2 regions of the Streptomyces sp. NBC_00096 genome follow, and region 2 is predicted to be linked to the other one. Evidence: riboswitches for the same ligand, from Rfam matches in the RefSeq annotation. Region 2 holds a riboswitch; the other holds the start of a gene.
What was found. Region 2 has a riboswitch for cyclic di-AMP ahead of OG904_RS05770 (M23 family metallopeptidase). Riboswitches for the same ligand answer to the same signal wherever they lie in the genome.

Region 1 (7,559 bases), 750 kb from region 2:
GGCTGGTGGAGCTGGGACCACCTGCCCGAACTCCCGCCCGAACTGGTCTTCCTGCCGCCCTGGGTGCCGCTGAACATCTACGACTTCGGCTGCTGGGCCCGCCAGACCATCGTCCCCCTCACCGTGGTCTCCGCGCTGCGCCCGGTGCGCCCGGCCCCCTTCGCCCTGGACGAGCTCCACACGGACGCCCGGACGCCGAACCCGGTCAAGCGGCTCGCGCCGGTGACCACCTGGGACGGTGCCTTCCAGCGGATGGACCGGGCCCTGCACGCCTACCGCCGGTTCGCCCCGCGCCGGCTGCGCCGGGCGGCCATGGCGAGCGCGGGCCGCTGGATCGTGGAGCGGCAGGAGAACGACGGCTGCTGGGGCGGGATCCAGCCGCCCGCCGTGTACTCCGTCATCGCCCTGCACCTGCTCGGCTACGACCTCCAGCACCCGGTGATGCGCGCCGGACTGGAGTCCCTGGACCGGTTCGCGGTGTGGCGCGCGGACGGGGCCCGCATGATCGAGGCCTGCCAGTCCCCGGTGTGGGACACCTGTCTGGCGGCCATCGCGCTGGCCGACGCCGGACTGAGCCCCGACCACCCGGCCCTGGTCAAGGCCGCCGACTGGATGCTCGGCGAGGAGATCGTGCGCAGCGGGGACTGGGCCGTGCGCCGGCCCGGACTGGCCCCGGGCGGCTGGGCGTTCGAGTTCCACAACGACAACTACCCCGACATCGACGACACCGCCGAGGTGGTCCTCGCCCTGCGCCGGATCAAGCACCCCGACCCGGTGCGCCTGGAGGGGGCCATCGCCCGGGGGGTGTCCTGGAACCTCGGCATGCAGTCGAAGAACGGCGCCTGGGGGGCCTTCGACGCGGACAACACCAGCCCCTTCCCCAACAAGCTGCCCTTCTGTGACTTCGGCGAGGTCATCGACCCGCCGTCGGCCGACGTCACCGCCCACGTCATCGAGATGCTCGCCGTCGAGGGCCGGGCGGGCGACGCGCGGACCCGGCGCGGGATCGCCTGGCTCCTCGCCGAGCAGGAGCACTGCGGCGGCTGGTTCGGCCGCTGGGGCACCAACTACGTCTACGGCACCGGCTCGGTGATCCCGGCGCTGGCGGCCGCCGGCTTCGCCCCCTCGCACCCCGCGATCCGGCGGGCCGTGGCCTGGCTGGAATCCGTACAGAACGAGGACGGCGGGTGGGGCGAGGACCAGCGCTCCTACAAGGACCCGTCCTGGGCCGGGAAGGGGGTCTCCACCCCTTCGCAGACGGCCTGGGCGCTGATGGCCCTGCTGTCGGCGGGGGAGCGCGAGGCGGCCTCCGTGGAGCGGGGGATCGCGCACCTGGTCTCCACCCAGCGCGAGGACGGCACCTGGGACGAGCCGTACTTCACCGGGACCGGCTTCCCCTGGGACTTCTCCATCAACTACCACCTGTACCGGCAGGTCTTCCCGCTCACCGCGCTCGGCCGGTACCTGTACGGAGAACCGTTCGGCCCCGGTGGCCGGTACGCCGATCCGGCGGCCCTGCCGAACCCGGCCCCGTCCACCGGGGAGGCCTGATGGCAAGCGGGCCCGCCGGGACCCCGCCGCCGCTGCTGATCGCCTGCGCGCTGCGGATCGAGCGGACGGCCCTGCGCAGCGGCCGCGACCGGGGCGCGCCCGAACGGTACGAGGTCCTGCGCACCGGCATGGGCCCGCGCGCGGCCGAGCGCGCCGTCGGCCGGGCGCTGGAGCAGCCGCAGCTGCTCGGGGCCGCGGTGCTCGCCACCGGATTCTGCGCCGGGCTGCTGCCCGGCATGAGCCCCGGCGACCTGATCGTCGCCGAGGAGACCCGGGACCCGCGCGGCACGGTCGCCTGCGCCGGTACCGCCCTGCTCGCCGAGGCGCTGGCCCGGGCCGTACCCGGCCGGACCGTACACCTCGGTGCACTGACCGGATCCGACCACGTCGTCCGGGGCCAGGAGCGCGCGCAGCTGCGCGCCGCCGGCGCCATCGGGGTCGACATGGAATCGGCGGCCACCCTGTGGACCGCGGCCCGGGGCGGGGGCGCCGCCGGCGCGGACCGTCCGGTTGCGGCCGTCCGGGTGATCGTGGACGCTCCGGAGCATGAGCTCGTCCGTATTGGCACTGTTCGCGGAGGAATATCAGCCTTTCGCGTACTGCGCGCACTACTGCCCGCGTTTTATGACTGGCACCGTTCTTTGTTGCTCCCCCGGAGGTGAGCCAGATGGCCATGCCACTGCGACAGACGATCAGGGTCGGGACGTACCTGCTCGAACAGAAGCTCCGCAAGCGTGAGAAGTTCCCGCTGATCGTCGAGCTGGAACCGCTCTACGCCTGCAACCTGGCCTGCGAGGGGTGCGGGAAGATCCAGCACCCGGCCGGGGTGCTCAAGCAGCGCATGCCCGTGGCCCAGGCGGTCGGCGCCGTGCTGGAGTCCGGCGCGCCGATGGTGTCCATCGCGGGCGGCGAGCCCTTGATGCACCCGCAGATCGACGAGATCGTGCGCCAGTTGGTGGCGAAGCGGAAGTATGTATTCCTCTGCACCAACGCGATGCTGCTCCGCAAGAAGATCGAGAAGTTCACCCCCTCCCCCTACTTCGCCTTCGCCGTGCACATCGACGGACTGCGCGAGCGCCACGACGAGTCGGTGGCGAAGGAAGGCGTCTTCGACGAGGCGGTCGCGGCCATCAAGGAGGCGAAGAAGCGCGGATTCCGGGTGACCACCAACTCCACCTTCTTCAACACCGACACCCCGCAGACCATCATCGAGGTACTCAACTACCTCAATGACGATCTCCAGGTGGACGAGATGATGATCTCGCCGGCCTACGCCTACGAAAAGGCCCCCGACCAGGAACATTTCCTGGGTGTCGAGCAGACCCGCGAACTCTTCAAGAAGGCCTTCTCGGGCGGAAACCGCAGGCGCTGGCGCCTCAACCACTCCCCGCTCTTCCTGGACTTCCTGGAAGGCAAGGCCGATTTCCCCTGCACCGCCTGGGCCATTCCGAATTACTCGCTCTTCGGCTGGCAGCGCCCCTGCTATCTGATGAGCGACGGATACGTGCCCTCGTACCGGGAACTGATCAACGACACCGACTGGAGCAAGTACGGCCGCGGGAAGGACCCGCGCTGCGCGAACTGCATGGCGCACTGCGGGTACGAGCCCACCGCCGTCCTGGCCACCATGGGTTCGCTGAAGGAGACGCTGCGCGCGGCCCGCGAGACCATCGGCGGGAACCGGGACAAGTCGGCATGAGCGAAGGCCACGCGGTCCGGGCGGGGGAGGCGGGCGCGCGCGGCCGGGGCAAGGGCTTCGACCTCGGCGCCCTGCTGGCCGAGCGCGGCGGCGAGCGGTACGAACTGCACGCCCGCCACCTCAACCACCAGCTGCCCCGGATGCTGCACACCATCGGCTTCGACAAGGTCTACGAGCGGGCCGAGGGGGCCCACTTCTGGGACGCCGAGGGCAACGACTACCTCGACATGCTGGCCGGGTTCGGGGTGATGGGCCTGGGGCGCCACCACCCGGTGGTCAGGCAGGCCCTGCACGACGTGCTGGACGCCCAGCTCGCCGACCTCACCCGCTTCGACTGCCAGCCGCTGCCCGGGCTGCTGGCGGAGAAGCTGCTCGCCCACAGCCCGCACCTGGACCGGGTCTTCTTCGGCAACAGCGGCACCGAGGCGGTGGAGACCGCCCTGAAGTTCGCCCGGTTCGCCACCGGGCGGCCCAGGGTCCTCTACTGCGACCACGCCTTCCACGGGCTCACCACCGGCTCGCTCTCGGTCAACGGCGAGGACGGCTTCCGGGACGGCTTCGCGCCGCTGCTGCCCGATACGAAGATCGCGCTCGGAGACCTGGGAGCGCTGGAGCGGGAGCTGAAGAAGGGCGACGTCGCGGCCTTCGTCGTCGAGCCGATCCAGGGCAAGGGCGTGCTCGCCGCACCCCCCGGCTTCCTGCTCGCCGCGCAGGAGCTGCTGCACCGGCACAGGGCGCTGCTGATCGCCGACGAGGTGCAGACCGGCCTCGGACGCACCGGGGACTTCTACGCCTACCAGCACGAGGCCGGGGTGGAACCGGACCTGGTGTGCGTGGCCAAGGCCCTGTCCGGCGGCTACGTGCCGGTCGGCGCGACCCTGGGCAAGGACTGGATCTTCAAGAAGGTCTACTCCTCCATGGACCGGGTGCTCGTCCACTCCGCCAGCTTCGGCTCCAACGCCCAGGCGATGGCGGCCGGACTGGCGGTGCTCTCCGTCATGGAGGACGAGCGGGTGGTGGACAACGCCCGCACGATGGGCGACCTGCTGCGGGGGCGGCTCGCCGCACTCGTGGGCGAGTACGAACTGCTCCACGAGGTACGGGGACGCGGGCTGATGATCGGCATCGAGTTCGGCCGGCCGTCCTCGCTGGGGCTGCGGAGCCGGTGGACCATGCTGCAGGCGGCCCGCAAGGGACTGTTCGCGCAGATGGTCGTGGTGCCGCTGCTGCAGAAGCACCGGATCCTCACGCAGGTTTCCGGGGACCACCTGGAGGTGATCAAACTGATCCCGCCGCTCATCGTGGACGAGGCGGACGTGGACCGGTTCGTCGGGGCCTTCCGCGAGGTCATGGACGAGGCGCACGGAGGCGGTGCGCTGATGTGGGACTTCGGCAGGACGCTGGTGAGGCAGGCAGTCGCCAACGGCTGAGCCGGCGGCGGGGGCGCCGCCCGCGCGGGCGGGCGGCGCCGGGCGGACGGCCCGCCTCGCGGGTGGTCAGTCCAGCAGCCGGTCGCGGAGCCGGCCGAGGGTCGCGGGCGTGAGCCCGAGACCCTCGGCGAGGTAGCGCTCCACGCCGCCCCACTCCTCGTCGATCGTCGCGAAGGCCGTGGTCAGGTACGGGGCGCGGGCGTCGAAGAGCGGGGCGAGCAGCTCCATCGCCTCGGGGTGGCGGGCCTCGGGGGTCCCGCTGCCCCGCCGGACCCGGTAGCGGTTGTGCGGAGCGTTCGACTCCAGGTAGTCCGCGACGATCGCCTCGCGCTCGACGCCCAGCGCGAGCAGGGTGACGGCGATCGACAGGCCGGCCCGGTCCTTGCCGGCGGCGCAGTGCATGAGGGCCGGGACGCTGTCCTCGGCGAGCGCGTGCACGACCCGGCCGTGCTCGGCGGTACGGGTCCTGATCATCTCCCGGTACGAACGGGACATCCGTGCGGCGGCCCGGCCCTCGCCGAGGAGTTCGCGGAGCTGGGCCAGGTCCCCCTCCCGGACCATCTTCCAGAACTCCCCGCCGGCCGCCGGATCCGACAGCGGAATGCCGACGTTGCGCACGCCGGGCAGTTCCACGTCCGGACCCTCCAGCGCCTTGTCGGCGTCGTTGCGGAAGTCGAAGACGGTGTGCAGGCCGAGCGAGCCGAGGAACTCCGCGTCGGTTTCGGTGGCATGCGCCAGATGTCCGCTTCGAAACAGTCGTCCCGACTTGACCCTCCGGCCGTCCACGGTCGGCAGGCCGCCCACGTCGCGGAAGTTGCGTACACCGGTCAGTACCGGCTCCGTGTGCGGGCTCTGGGGTATCGGCTGGGTCACAGGGGCTCCTCCGTGTCGTCCGTGTCGTCATCGTCGCGCGGCCGTCGGGCCGTCGTCGCCCGCGCGGTCCGGTGCGTGTCCGAATTGCACTGCTTGCAGCCAACTTGCCATAGCGAGAGGCGAGATCGGACACCTCCCCGTGAGCCAGATCATACGGTGACCGTGAGTGCCTGATCGTGAATGCAGAATTGCCTTGCCGGAGCGGTTGTTGGGCGCTCGGAATGGACGGAGGGTGACCGGAATTCCGGCGGCCCGTCATCTGCAAGATTCTGTTGGGGAATTCATGACTTGTTCCGCGCGGCCGGACTGGATTACGTTCGCGATCGATCCGGACGGACCGCCTAATCCTGCCGCCGACCGGAAACCGCACCCGACTATTCACGCGCGCGGCAGGAGCGGGGGAACCAGGTAAGCCGCTGTTCCGGATCTCCTTCGGGATCTTTGCAACCGGACAGCTTGGGGTGAAGCCGTTCATCTGCCGTTCACCGGCGGATGGGCGGCCGGACATCTCCAGTCCGAACCCGACAGCTCACCTCGCAGGCGTCGGAGAGGAATCCGCCATGCCCGCAACGGGTAAGCACCGCCGTCCCAAGTCCAGCTCGATATCGCGCGGTTTCGCCGTCGCCGGCACCGGTGGCGCGGCCCTCGCACTGCCGCTGCTCGGAGCCACCGGCGCCCATGCCGCCGCCGCCCCGGCCGCCGCGCCCGCCGCCGCTCCGGTCCAGGCCCCGCAGGTCCCGGCCGCGCTCCAGGCCGCGCCCGCCCCCGCGCAGAGCGCCCCCGCCGTCTACACCGTGGTGCCGGGCGACTACCTCTCGAAGATCGCCGAGCGTCAGCACCTCACCGGTGGCTGGCAGCGGCTCTACGAGGCCAACCGCGAGGCCGTCGGCACCGACCCGTCGCTGATCCACCCGGGCCTCAAGCTGACGCTCGGCGCGAAGGGGGCGGCACCGGCCGCCGAGTCCGCACCGGCCGAAACGCCGGAACCGGCCGGGAAGTCCGCTTCCTCCGCTTCTGACGACTCGGATAATTCGGGTGATTCAGGTGATTCGGCGGGTTCTGCCGATTCCGCCGATTCCGCCAACTCCTCCGACGAGGGCTCCTCCGGCGAGTCCGCGGCCCCGGTCGCGCCCGCCCCCAAGCCGGCCGAGCCCGCCGAGCGGCAGGCCACCTCCGGCGGCTTCGTCGCCCCGGTCAGCGGCGGCACGTCCACCGCGTACCGCACCGCCGGCGCCATGTGGTCCAGCGGCTACCACACGGGTGTTGACTTCATCGCGAGCACCGGCACCACCGTCAAGGCGGTAGGCGCCGGCACCGTGGTCTCCGCCGGATGGGGCGGCGCGTACGGCAACGAGGTCGTCATCCGGCACGCCGACGGCAAGTACAGCCAGTACGGCCACCTCTCCCAGCTGTCCGTCTCGACGGGCCAGAGCGTCACCGCCGGGCAGCGCATCGGCCTCTCGGGCGCCACCGGCAACGTGACCGGACCGCACCTGCACTTCGAGATCCGCACGGGCCCCTCGTACGGCTCGGACATCGACCCGCTGGCGTACCTCCGGTCCAAGGGCGTCAGCATCTGAGACACCGCCGGACGCGCGGGTGGGACCGCGCGTCCGGCAGGGCGTGGACGCCCGGAGCGCCGTCTTCATCGGCGCCGCCGGGGGTTCGCGGCGCGTGGGCCGGGACCGGAGGGGGGTCACGGCCCACGCGCCTGTTATTCCTCATCCGGCGGGTGGTGAAGATCACGGTCAGTAAGTCCCTGGCTACGGTCGCGTAGGTCATGATCAGGGGTGAAGGATGGGCTCCCGTGGCAGCGACGACGACATCCAAGACCAAGACCATTGGCTCGTACGCGGCGATCGGGGACAGTTTCACCGAGGGCGTGGGGGACCCGGGACCCGGGGACACGTTCCTCGGCTGGGCGGACCGGCTGGCCGTCCTCCTGGCCGATCAATGCGAGGAGCACGAAGACCCCGGCGAGTTCCGCTACGCGAACCTGGCCGTAC
Region 2 (7,559 bases):
TCGGGCGCCGTGTTGATCACCCCGAAGGCGTTCGGTCCGATCAGCCGCATCCCGTACGAGCGCGCTTGACGCACCAGCTCGCGCTGGCGGGCCAGGCCCTCGGCCCCGCTCTCCCCGTAGCCGGCGGACAGCACCACCAGCCCCTGCACCCCGTGTTCCCCGCAGGCCGCGACCGCCTCCGGGACCCGGTCCGCCGGGACCGCGACCACCGCAAGGTCGACCGGGGCGCCGATATCGCCGACCGCGCGGTAGGCCCGTACGCCGTCCAGCAGGTCGGCCGTGGTGGCCTCGTTGACGGCGTAGAGGTGGCCGTGGAAGCCGCTGTCCCGCAGGTTGCGCAGGGCCGCCGCGCCCACTCCCCCGCCGGAGCGGCTGACTCCGATCACCGCCACCGATCCCGGGGACAGCAGCCGCTGCACGGAGCGGGCCTCGGCGCGCTGTTCGCGGGCGCGCTGGACGGCGAGGGATTCGGCGGTGGGTTCGAGGTCGAGGGTCAGGTGGACGGAGCCGTCCTCGAAGCTGCGCTTCTGCTGGTAGCCGGCGTCCGTGAACACCTTGATCATCTTGCCGTTGGCGGGCAGCACCTCGGCGGCGAAGCGGCGGATGCCGCGTTCCCGGGCCACCGCGCCGATGTGTTCGAGCAGGGCCGAGGCGACCCCGCGCCCCTGGTGGGCGTCCTGGACCAGGAAGGCGACCTCGGCCTCGTCGGAGGGGCCGGTGGCGGAGCGCCCGTCGGCGCCGATCCGGTCGAAGCGGACGGTGGCGATGAACTCGCCGCCGATCGTCGCGGCGAGGCCGACCCGGTCCACGTAGTCGTGGTGCGTGAAGCGGTGCACGTCACGGTCGGAGAGCCGGGGGTAGGGAGCGAAGAAGCGGTAATACTTGGACTCGTCCGAGACCTGCTCGTAGAAGCTGACCAGCCGGCCCGCGTCGTCGGTGGTGATGGGGCGGATCCGGGCGGTCCCGCCGTCGCGCAGGACGACGTCCGCTTCCCAGTGGTCCGGGTACGAGGGGTCCGGCTCGGTGGTCATGGGGCCACCCTAAGGCTCGATCGGGTCGAGTGGCCCGGGCGCGGCGCATCGGGCAAGCTGACCCGAATCAAGGCAAGCTGGGACAGGTCGAACGGCGGCGATTTTCGGGCCCAAGGTCGGTCCGACCATTCCGGACGCCGTGAGAGACTGGTCTAGACAACCGTAAGAACCTGAAGGGCATCACCATGGCAGAGCGCCGCGTCAACGTCGGCTGGGCCGAGGGCCTGCACGCTCGTCCCGCCTCGATCTTCGTCCGCGCGACGACCGCTTCCGGCGTCCCGGTGACCATCGCGAAGGCCGGCGGCGACCCCGTCAACGCCGCCTCCATGCTGGCGGTTCTGGGCCTGGGCGCCCAGGGCGGCGAGGAGATCGTCCTCGCGTCCGACGCCAAGGGTTCCGAGGCCGCGCTGGACCGCCTCGCGAAGCTGGTCGCCGAGGGCCTCGAGGAGCTCCCCGAGACCGTCTGACCCTTCGGGTTCGACCCGCGGGACACTCGCAGTACTTGCACGGCGGAGCCCGTTGCCCCCGACCACGGCCGGAGGCGACGGGCTCCGTCGCGTCTCGGCCCCTGGAGCCGGGCCTCAGCCTCTGGAGCCGGGCCTCAGCCGTGAAGCCGGGCCTCAGCCATGAAGCCGGGCCTCAGCCCTGGAAGCGCACCCCGGCCCTGGACCAGGACACACGGGCACGCGGGCACGCGGGCACACGGGCACGCGGGCACGCGGGCCGGAAACGCCCGCATCGAATTCCGGCGGACCCAATTCGGCCGGAACGACGCACGGGCACGAATTGCCCGGCCACGGACGACCGACCCGATCCCCACCGAAAAATCCCGGCCAAAATCCCGGCCGAAAAGCAACCGAAAAGCCCGGCCGAATCACCTCGGGCCGACCCCGATATCCCACCTTTGTATACGGGGTTTGTTAATGCGGAGCGCTTGCCGTGTTTACGGCAGGTTGCAAAGTCCTCACCCGCATCCGGTGCGCCCCCGCCGCCCGGTCCACGTGGGCCGCGGTCAGCGCCCGGGCCCGCTCGGCGTCGCCCCGGGCCACCGCGTCCACGATCGCGCCGTGCTCCGCCCAGGACTCCACGGGCCGCACCGGCGCCTCCACCACGTACATCCAGGCCACCTTGTGGCGCATCTGGGTGAGCAGGGCGATCAGCCCGGGGCTGCCCGAGGACTGCGCGAGCGTCTCGTGGAACCAGCCGCCCAGGGAGCGCAGGTCCTCCCCCTGCCCCCTCCTGGCCCGTTCCTGGCCCAGCCTGACCAGGCCCCGCAACACCCTGAGGTGGGCCTCGGTGCGCCGCCGGGCCGCCCGGGCCGCGGCGAGGGGCTCCAGCAGCATCCGCAGCTCCAGGAGGTCGGCGGCCTCCTGCTCGGTCGGCTCGGCCACGCAGGCGCCCGCGTGCCGGCGGGTGGTCACGAACCCCTCGGACTCCAGCGTGCGCAGCGCCTCGCGCACCGGAACGCGCGAGACTCCGTACCGGCGGGCCAGCACCTCCTCGGTCAGCCGGCCACCGGGTCCGAACACCCCGGAGACGATGTCGTCGCGGATTGCTGTGCATACCGTGTGCGCGGGAATTCGCAAGACCGGACCTCCGCCTTTTTCGTATGGCTGTGCGTGTTGCGACTCTATTGCAACACACGATAATTTCCGAGGACGGCCTGGAATGCGAAACATTCACACAACGCGAAGGCCCCGGCTCGAAGAGAGCCGGGGCCTTCGCGGAAGACGTGCGGTGCGGTGCGTTCGTCAGACGTTGACGCCGTGCGTACGCAGGTACGCGACCGGGTCGATGTCCGAGCCGTAGTCGGGGCCTGTGCGGGCCTCGAAGTGCAGGTGCGGGCCGCTGGAGTTGCCGGTGGAGCCCGACAGGCCGATCTGCTGGCCCGGGGTGACCTGCTGGCCCACGGAGACGCCGAGCTTCGACATGTGGCCGTACTGGGTGTAGGTGCCGTCGGCGTGCTTGATGACGACGTTGTTGCCGTACGCGCCGCCCCAGCCCGCCTCGACCACGGTGCCCAGGCCGACGGCGTGGACGGGGGTGCCCGAGCCGGCGTGGAAGTCGATGCCGGTGTGGCTGCCGGAGGACCACATGCCGCCGCCCGCGTGCCACTGGGTGCTGACGTAGGAGTTGTCGATCGGGGCGACGAAGGTGTTGAGGCGCTTGCGCTCCTCTTCGCGGGCGGCGCGCTCGGCGGCCTCGCGCTCGGCCTTGGCCCGGGCTTCGGCCTTCGACTTGGCCTCGGCGGCCCGCTGCTTGGCGTCGGCCTCGGCCTGCGCCTTGGCGGCGGCGGCCTCGGCGGACCGCTGCTGGGACTGGGCCTGGGCCTCGATCTCGTCCGCGAGTCCGTCGGCCACCACGATGGTGTTGAGGCCGGTGTCCTCGGCGGAATGGGCCTGGTCCGCGGCGAACGCGGGGCCGGCCAGGGAGCTGACGACGCCAGTGGTGGCGAGGGCGGCTATACCGGCGTAGCCGGCGGTCTTGCGGCTCAGACGGCTGGAACCGCGGTGCTTGCCGGAGCCGGCGGGACGACTGCCAAACGCCATGAAGGGGCTGATCCTTTCCTTCCCTCTCGCCTACCGGGTTAGCTGACGGGTTCGGAGCAGGAAGGTCTCCTACGGGCCCCCTCTCGCGAGGCGGTCCGATTCACCCCAGGGACACAAGTGGGTCCCCGGCTCCCCAGGCTCGCGCCTGACGGGGACTCGGCGATCGCTGCCCGGTGCCGCGGACGCGGCGGTTACAACTGACGGACAGCACCGCCGACGCTAGGCGGATCTTCGGACAATCACCAAACAGACACGCCCTTTTGTTGCGTACGCCACACCCCATACGGGCAACCATCGCCCCAAAGGGACAAGTAGAACAAAGGGGGCTCCGGCGGACAAGCCGCCGGAGCCCCCTTGTAGGGCCGGTCAGTTGGGCGACCGGCCTGCGATCAGTTGGTCACCACGGTCACTTCACCGATCCCGAGGGCCCGCACCGACTCCTCGATCTGCGAGGCGTCGCCCACCAGGACCGTGACCAGGCGGTCCACCGGGAAGGCGCTGACGACGGCCGAAGTGGCCTCCACCGTCCCGGTTTCGGCGAGCCGCGCGTACAACTGCGCCTGGTAGTCGTCCGGGAGCTCCTGCTCGACCTGGTCGGCGAGGGTGCCCGCGACGGAGGCGGCCGTCTCGAACTTCAGCGGGGCCACGCCCACCAGGTTCTGCACCGCCACGTCCCGTTCGGCGTCGGTCAGGCCGCCCTCCGCGAGGGTGCGCAGCACCGTCCAGAGGTCCTCCAGCGCCGGGCCGGTGTTCGGGGTGTCCACCGAGCCGCTGATGGCCAGCATCGAGGCGCCCTTGCCGTCCGCGGTGGAGCGCACCACCTGGGCGAAGGCGCGCACGCCGTACGTGTACCCCTTCTCCTCGCGCAGCACCTTGTCCAGGCGGGAGGTCAGGGTGCCGCCCAGGCAGTACGTGCCGAGCACCTGGGGCGCCCAGACCCGGTCGTGCCGGTCCGGCCCGATGCGGCCGATCAGCAGCTGCGTCTGGACCGCGCCGGGCCGGTCCACGATGACCACGCGGCCCGTGTCGTCGGCGGTGATCGGCGGGGCCGGGCGCGGCTCGGTGGTGTCACCGGTCCAGGCGCCCAGGGTGTCGGCCAGGACGGCGTCCAGGTCGATGCCGGTCAGGTCGCCGACGACCACCGCGGTGGCGGTCGCGGGGCGCACGTGGGCCTCGTAGAAGGCGCGTACGGAGGCGGAGTCGATGCGGGCGACCGTCTCCTCGGTGCCCTGGCGCGGGCGGGAGATCCGCAGGGAGGCCGGGAAGAGCTCCTTCGAGAGCTCCTTGGCGGCGCGGCGCTGCGGGTTGGCGCTCTCGTGCGGGATCTCGTCGAGCCGGTTGCGCACCAGGCGGTCGACCTCGGCGTCGCCGAAGGCCGGCGCGCGCAGGGCCTCTGCGACCAGGCCCAGTGCCTTGTGCAGCCGGGAGGCCGGGACCTCCAGGGAGACCCGCAGACCCGGGTGGTCGGCGTGCGCGTCGAGGCTGGCGCCGCAGCGCTCGACCTCGGCGGCGAACTCCTCCGCGGTGTGCTTGTCGGTGCCCTCGGACAGCGCGCGGACCATGATCGTGGCCACGCCGTCGAGGCCTGCGGGCTCCGCGTCCATCGGGGCGGCGAGGTTGATCTCGACCGCCACCACCTGCTGGCCCGGGCGGTGGCAGCGCAGCAGGGTGAGGCCGTTGGCCAGGACCGCGCGCTCGGGGGCCGGGAAGGCCCACGGCTGCGGCTCGCCGGCCTCGGGGCGCGGGTGGAAGGTCATCGTGACGGCTGCGGTGTCGCTCACTGCTCCGCCCCCTCGTTCTCGTCGCTGTTCTCGTCGCCCGCGCCGGTGTCGCCGGGCGCGTCGGCGTCGGTGGACTCGTCGGCCGCGATCGGCTCGTACACGAGCACCGCGCGGTTGTCCGGGCGCAGTCGGGCCGCGGCCACGGCCTGCACCTCCTCGGCGGTGATGTCGAGGACCCGCTGGACGGCGGTCAGCGCCAGCTGCGGGTCGCCGAACAGCACCGCGAAGCGGCACAGTTCGTCCGCGCGGCCGGCCACCGTGCTCAGCCGGTCCAGCCACTCGCGCTCCAGCTGGGCCTGCGCGCGCTCCATCTCCTCGGCCGTCGGGCCCTCGGCGGCGAACCGCGCGAGCTCCTCGTCGACGGCCGCCTCGATGTCGGGCACCTCGACCCCGCTGGAGGTCTTGACGTCCAGCCAGCCCATCGAGGGCGCGCCGGCGAGGCGCAGCATGCCGAAGCCCGCCGCGACGGCGGTCTGGTCGTGGCGCACCAGTCGGTTGTGCAGCCGGCAGGACTCGCCGCCGCCCAGGACGGTCAGCGCCACGTCGGCGGCGTCGCACTCGCGCGTGCCGTCGGGCGGGAGCCGGTAGGCGGCCATCAGCGCGCGGGCCGGAACCTCCTCGACGACCTCCTCGCGCAGCTGCCCGCCCATGATCTCGGGCAGCGAGCCGTCGCGCGGCGGCTGCTTGCCGTCGTGGCCGGGGATGGTGCCGAAGTACTTCTCGACCCAGGCCAGGGTCTTCTCGGGGTCGATGTCGCCGACGACCGAGAGCACCGCGTTGTTGGGCGCGTAGTACGTACGGAAGAACGCGTGCGCGTCCTCCAGGGACGCGGCGTCCAGGTCGGCCATGGAGCCGATCGGCGTGTGGTGGTACGGGTGGCCCTCGGGGTAGGCCAGGGCGGTCAGCTTCTCGAAGGCCGTGCCGTACGGGACGTTGTCGTACCGCTGGCGGCGCTCGTTCTTGACGACGTCGCGCTGGTTCTCCATGGACTCGTCGTCCAGGGCGGCCAGCAGCGAGCCCATCCGGTCCGCCTCCAGCCACAGCGCGAGCTCCAGCTGGTGGGTCGGCATCGTCTCGAAGTAGTTGGTCCGCTCGAAGCTGGTGGTGCCGTTGAGGGAGCCTCCGGCTCCCTGGACCAGCTCGAAGTGCCCGTTGCCGGACACGTTCTGCGAGCCCTGGAACATCAGGTGCTCGAAGAGGTGAGCCAGGCCGGTACGTCCCTTGACTTCGTGGCGCGAGCCGACGTCGTACCAGAGGCAGACCGCGGCGACCGGGGTCAGGTGGTCCTCGGACAGCACCACGCGCAGGCCGTTGGCCAGCCGGTGCTCGGTTGCTGTGAGGCCGCCGGAGCCGGCCTGAGCTGTGGCCGTGTGACCCATGGGCATGTGGTCCCTTCGATCGCGATGCAGAGATTCCTGTCAGACCTGCCACTGTATGCAAGCGTGTCGGCGACCGGAGAAGTTCCCGGCCCAGTCCTGGGTCGGAGTCGGCGTTGTCGGTGCCTCGGGCCACAATGGTGCGCGGCACCCCCTGTCCGAAACCCGGCCCGACCCGGTCCCACCCGCACCACCACCCTCAGTGCCGCCCGCACCACCACACCCAGCACCGCCCGTGTAAGAAGACCAGCCCCCACCCCGTGAGAGCTGAGCTCATCCCGATTCTTGGTTAAGGAGCCGCGCAGCGATGGCCCGCCGCAGCACGAAGACCCCGCCGCCGGAGGATTTCGAGGAGAAGATCCTCGACATCGACGTCGTCGACGAAATGCAGGGCTCCTTCCTCGAGTACGCGTACTCGGTGATCTACTCCCGCGCCCTGCCCGACGCCCGCGACGGCATGAAGCCGGTGCACCGGCGCATCGTCTACCAGATGAACGAGATGGGCCTGCGCCCCGACCGCGGCTACGTGAAGTGCGCCCGCGTCGTCGGCGAGGTCATGGGCAAGCTGCACCCGCACGGCGACGCGTCGATCTACGACGCCCTCGTGCGCATGGCGCAGCCCTTCTCCATGCGGCTCCCGCTGGTCGACGGCCACGGCAACTTCGGCTCGCTCGGCAACGACGACCCGCCGGCCGCGATGCGTTACACCGAGTCCAAGATGGCCGACGCCGCTTCGCTGATGACGGACGGGATCGACGAGAACACCGTCGACTTCGCCGCGAACTACGACGGCCAGGAGCGCGAGCCGGTCGTCCTGCCGGC

Region 1: linked by a shared signal. The riboswitch ahead of OG904_RS02815 (peptidoglycan DD-metalloendopeptidase family protein) and the one ahead of OG904_RS05770 (M23 family metallopeptidase) in region 2 are both predicted to bind cyclic di-AMP.

What each region holds. Positions count from the first base shown of each region.
Region 1 covers NZ_CP108221.1:618,671-626,229, reverse strand. Annotated here, with positions in the region: gene shc (squalene--hopene cyclase) at 1-1,551, shown strand, start outside; gene OG904_RS02835 (1-hydroxy-2-methyl-2-butenyl 4-diphosphate reductase) at 1,551-2,213, shown strand; gene hpnH (adenosyl-hopene transferase HpnH) at 2,219-3,250, shown strand; gene OG904_RS02825 (aspartate aminotransferase family protein) at 3,247-4,680, shown strand; gene OG904_RS02820 (tyrosine-protein phosphatase) at 4,747-5,553, opposite strand; cyclic di-AMP (ydaO/yuaA leader) riboswitch at 5,915-6,109, shown strand; gene OG904_RS02815 (peptidoglycan DD-metalloendopeptidase family protein) at 6,114-7,133, shown strand; gene OG904_RS02810 (SGNH/GDSL hydrolase family protein) at 7,334-7,559, shown strand, end outside.
Region 2 covers NZ_CP108221.1:1,371,104-1,378,662, forward strand. Annotated here, with positions in the region: gene OG904_RS05755 (GNAT family N-acetyltransferase) at 1-1,031, opposite strand, end outside; gene OG904_RS05760 (HPr family phosphocarrier protein) at 1,217-1,498, shown strand; gene OG904_RS05765 (GntR family transcriptional regulator) at 1,952-2,617, opposite strand; gene OG904_RS05770 (M23 family metallopeptidase) at 2,783-3,580, opposite strand; cyclic di-AMP (ydaO/yuaA leader) riboswitch at 3,593-3,752, opposite strand; gene OG904_RS05775 (M16 family metallopeptidase) at 3,970-5,337, opposite strand; gene OG904_RS05780 (M16 family metallopeptidase) at 5,358-6,740, opposite strand; gene OG904_RS05785 (DNA topoisomerase (ATP-hydrolyzing) subunit A) at 7,045-7,559, shown strand, end outside.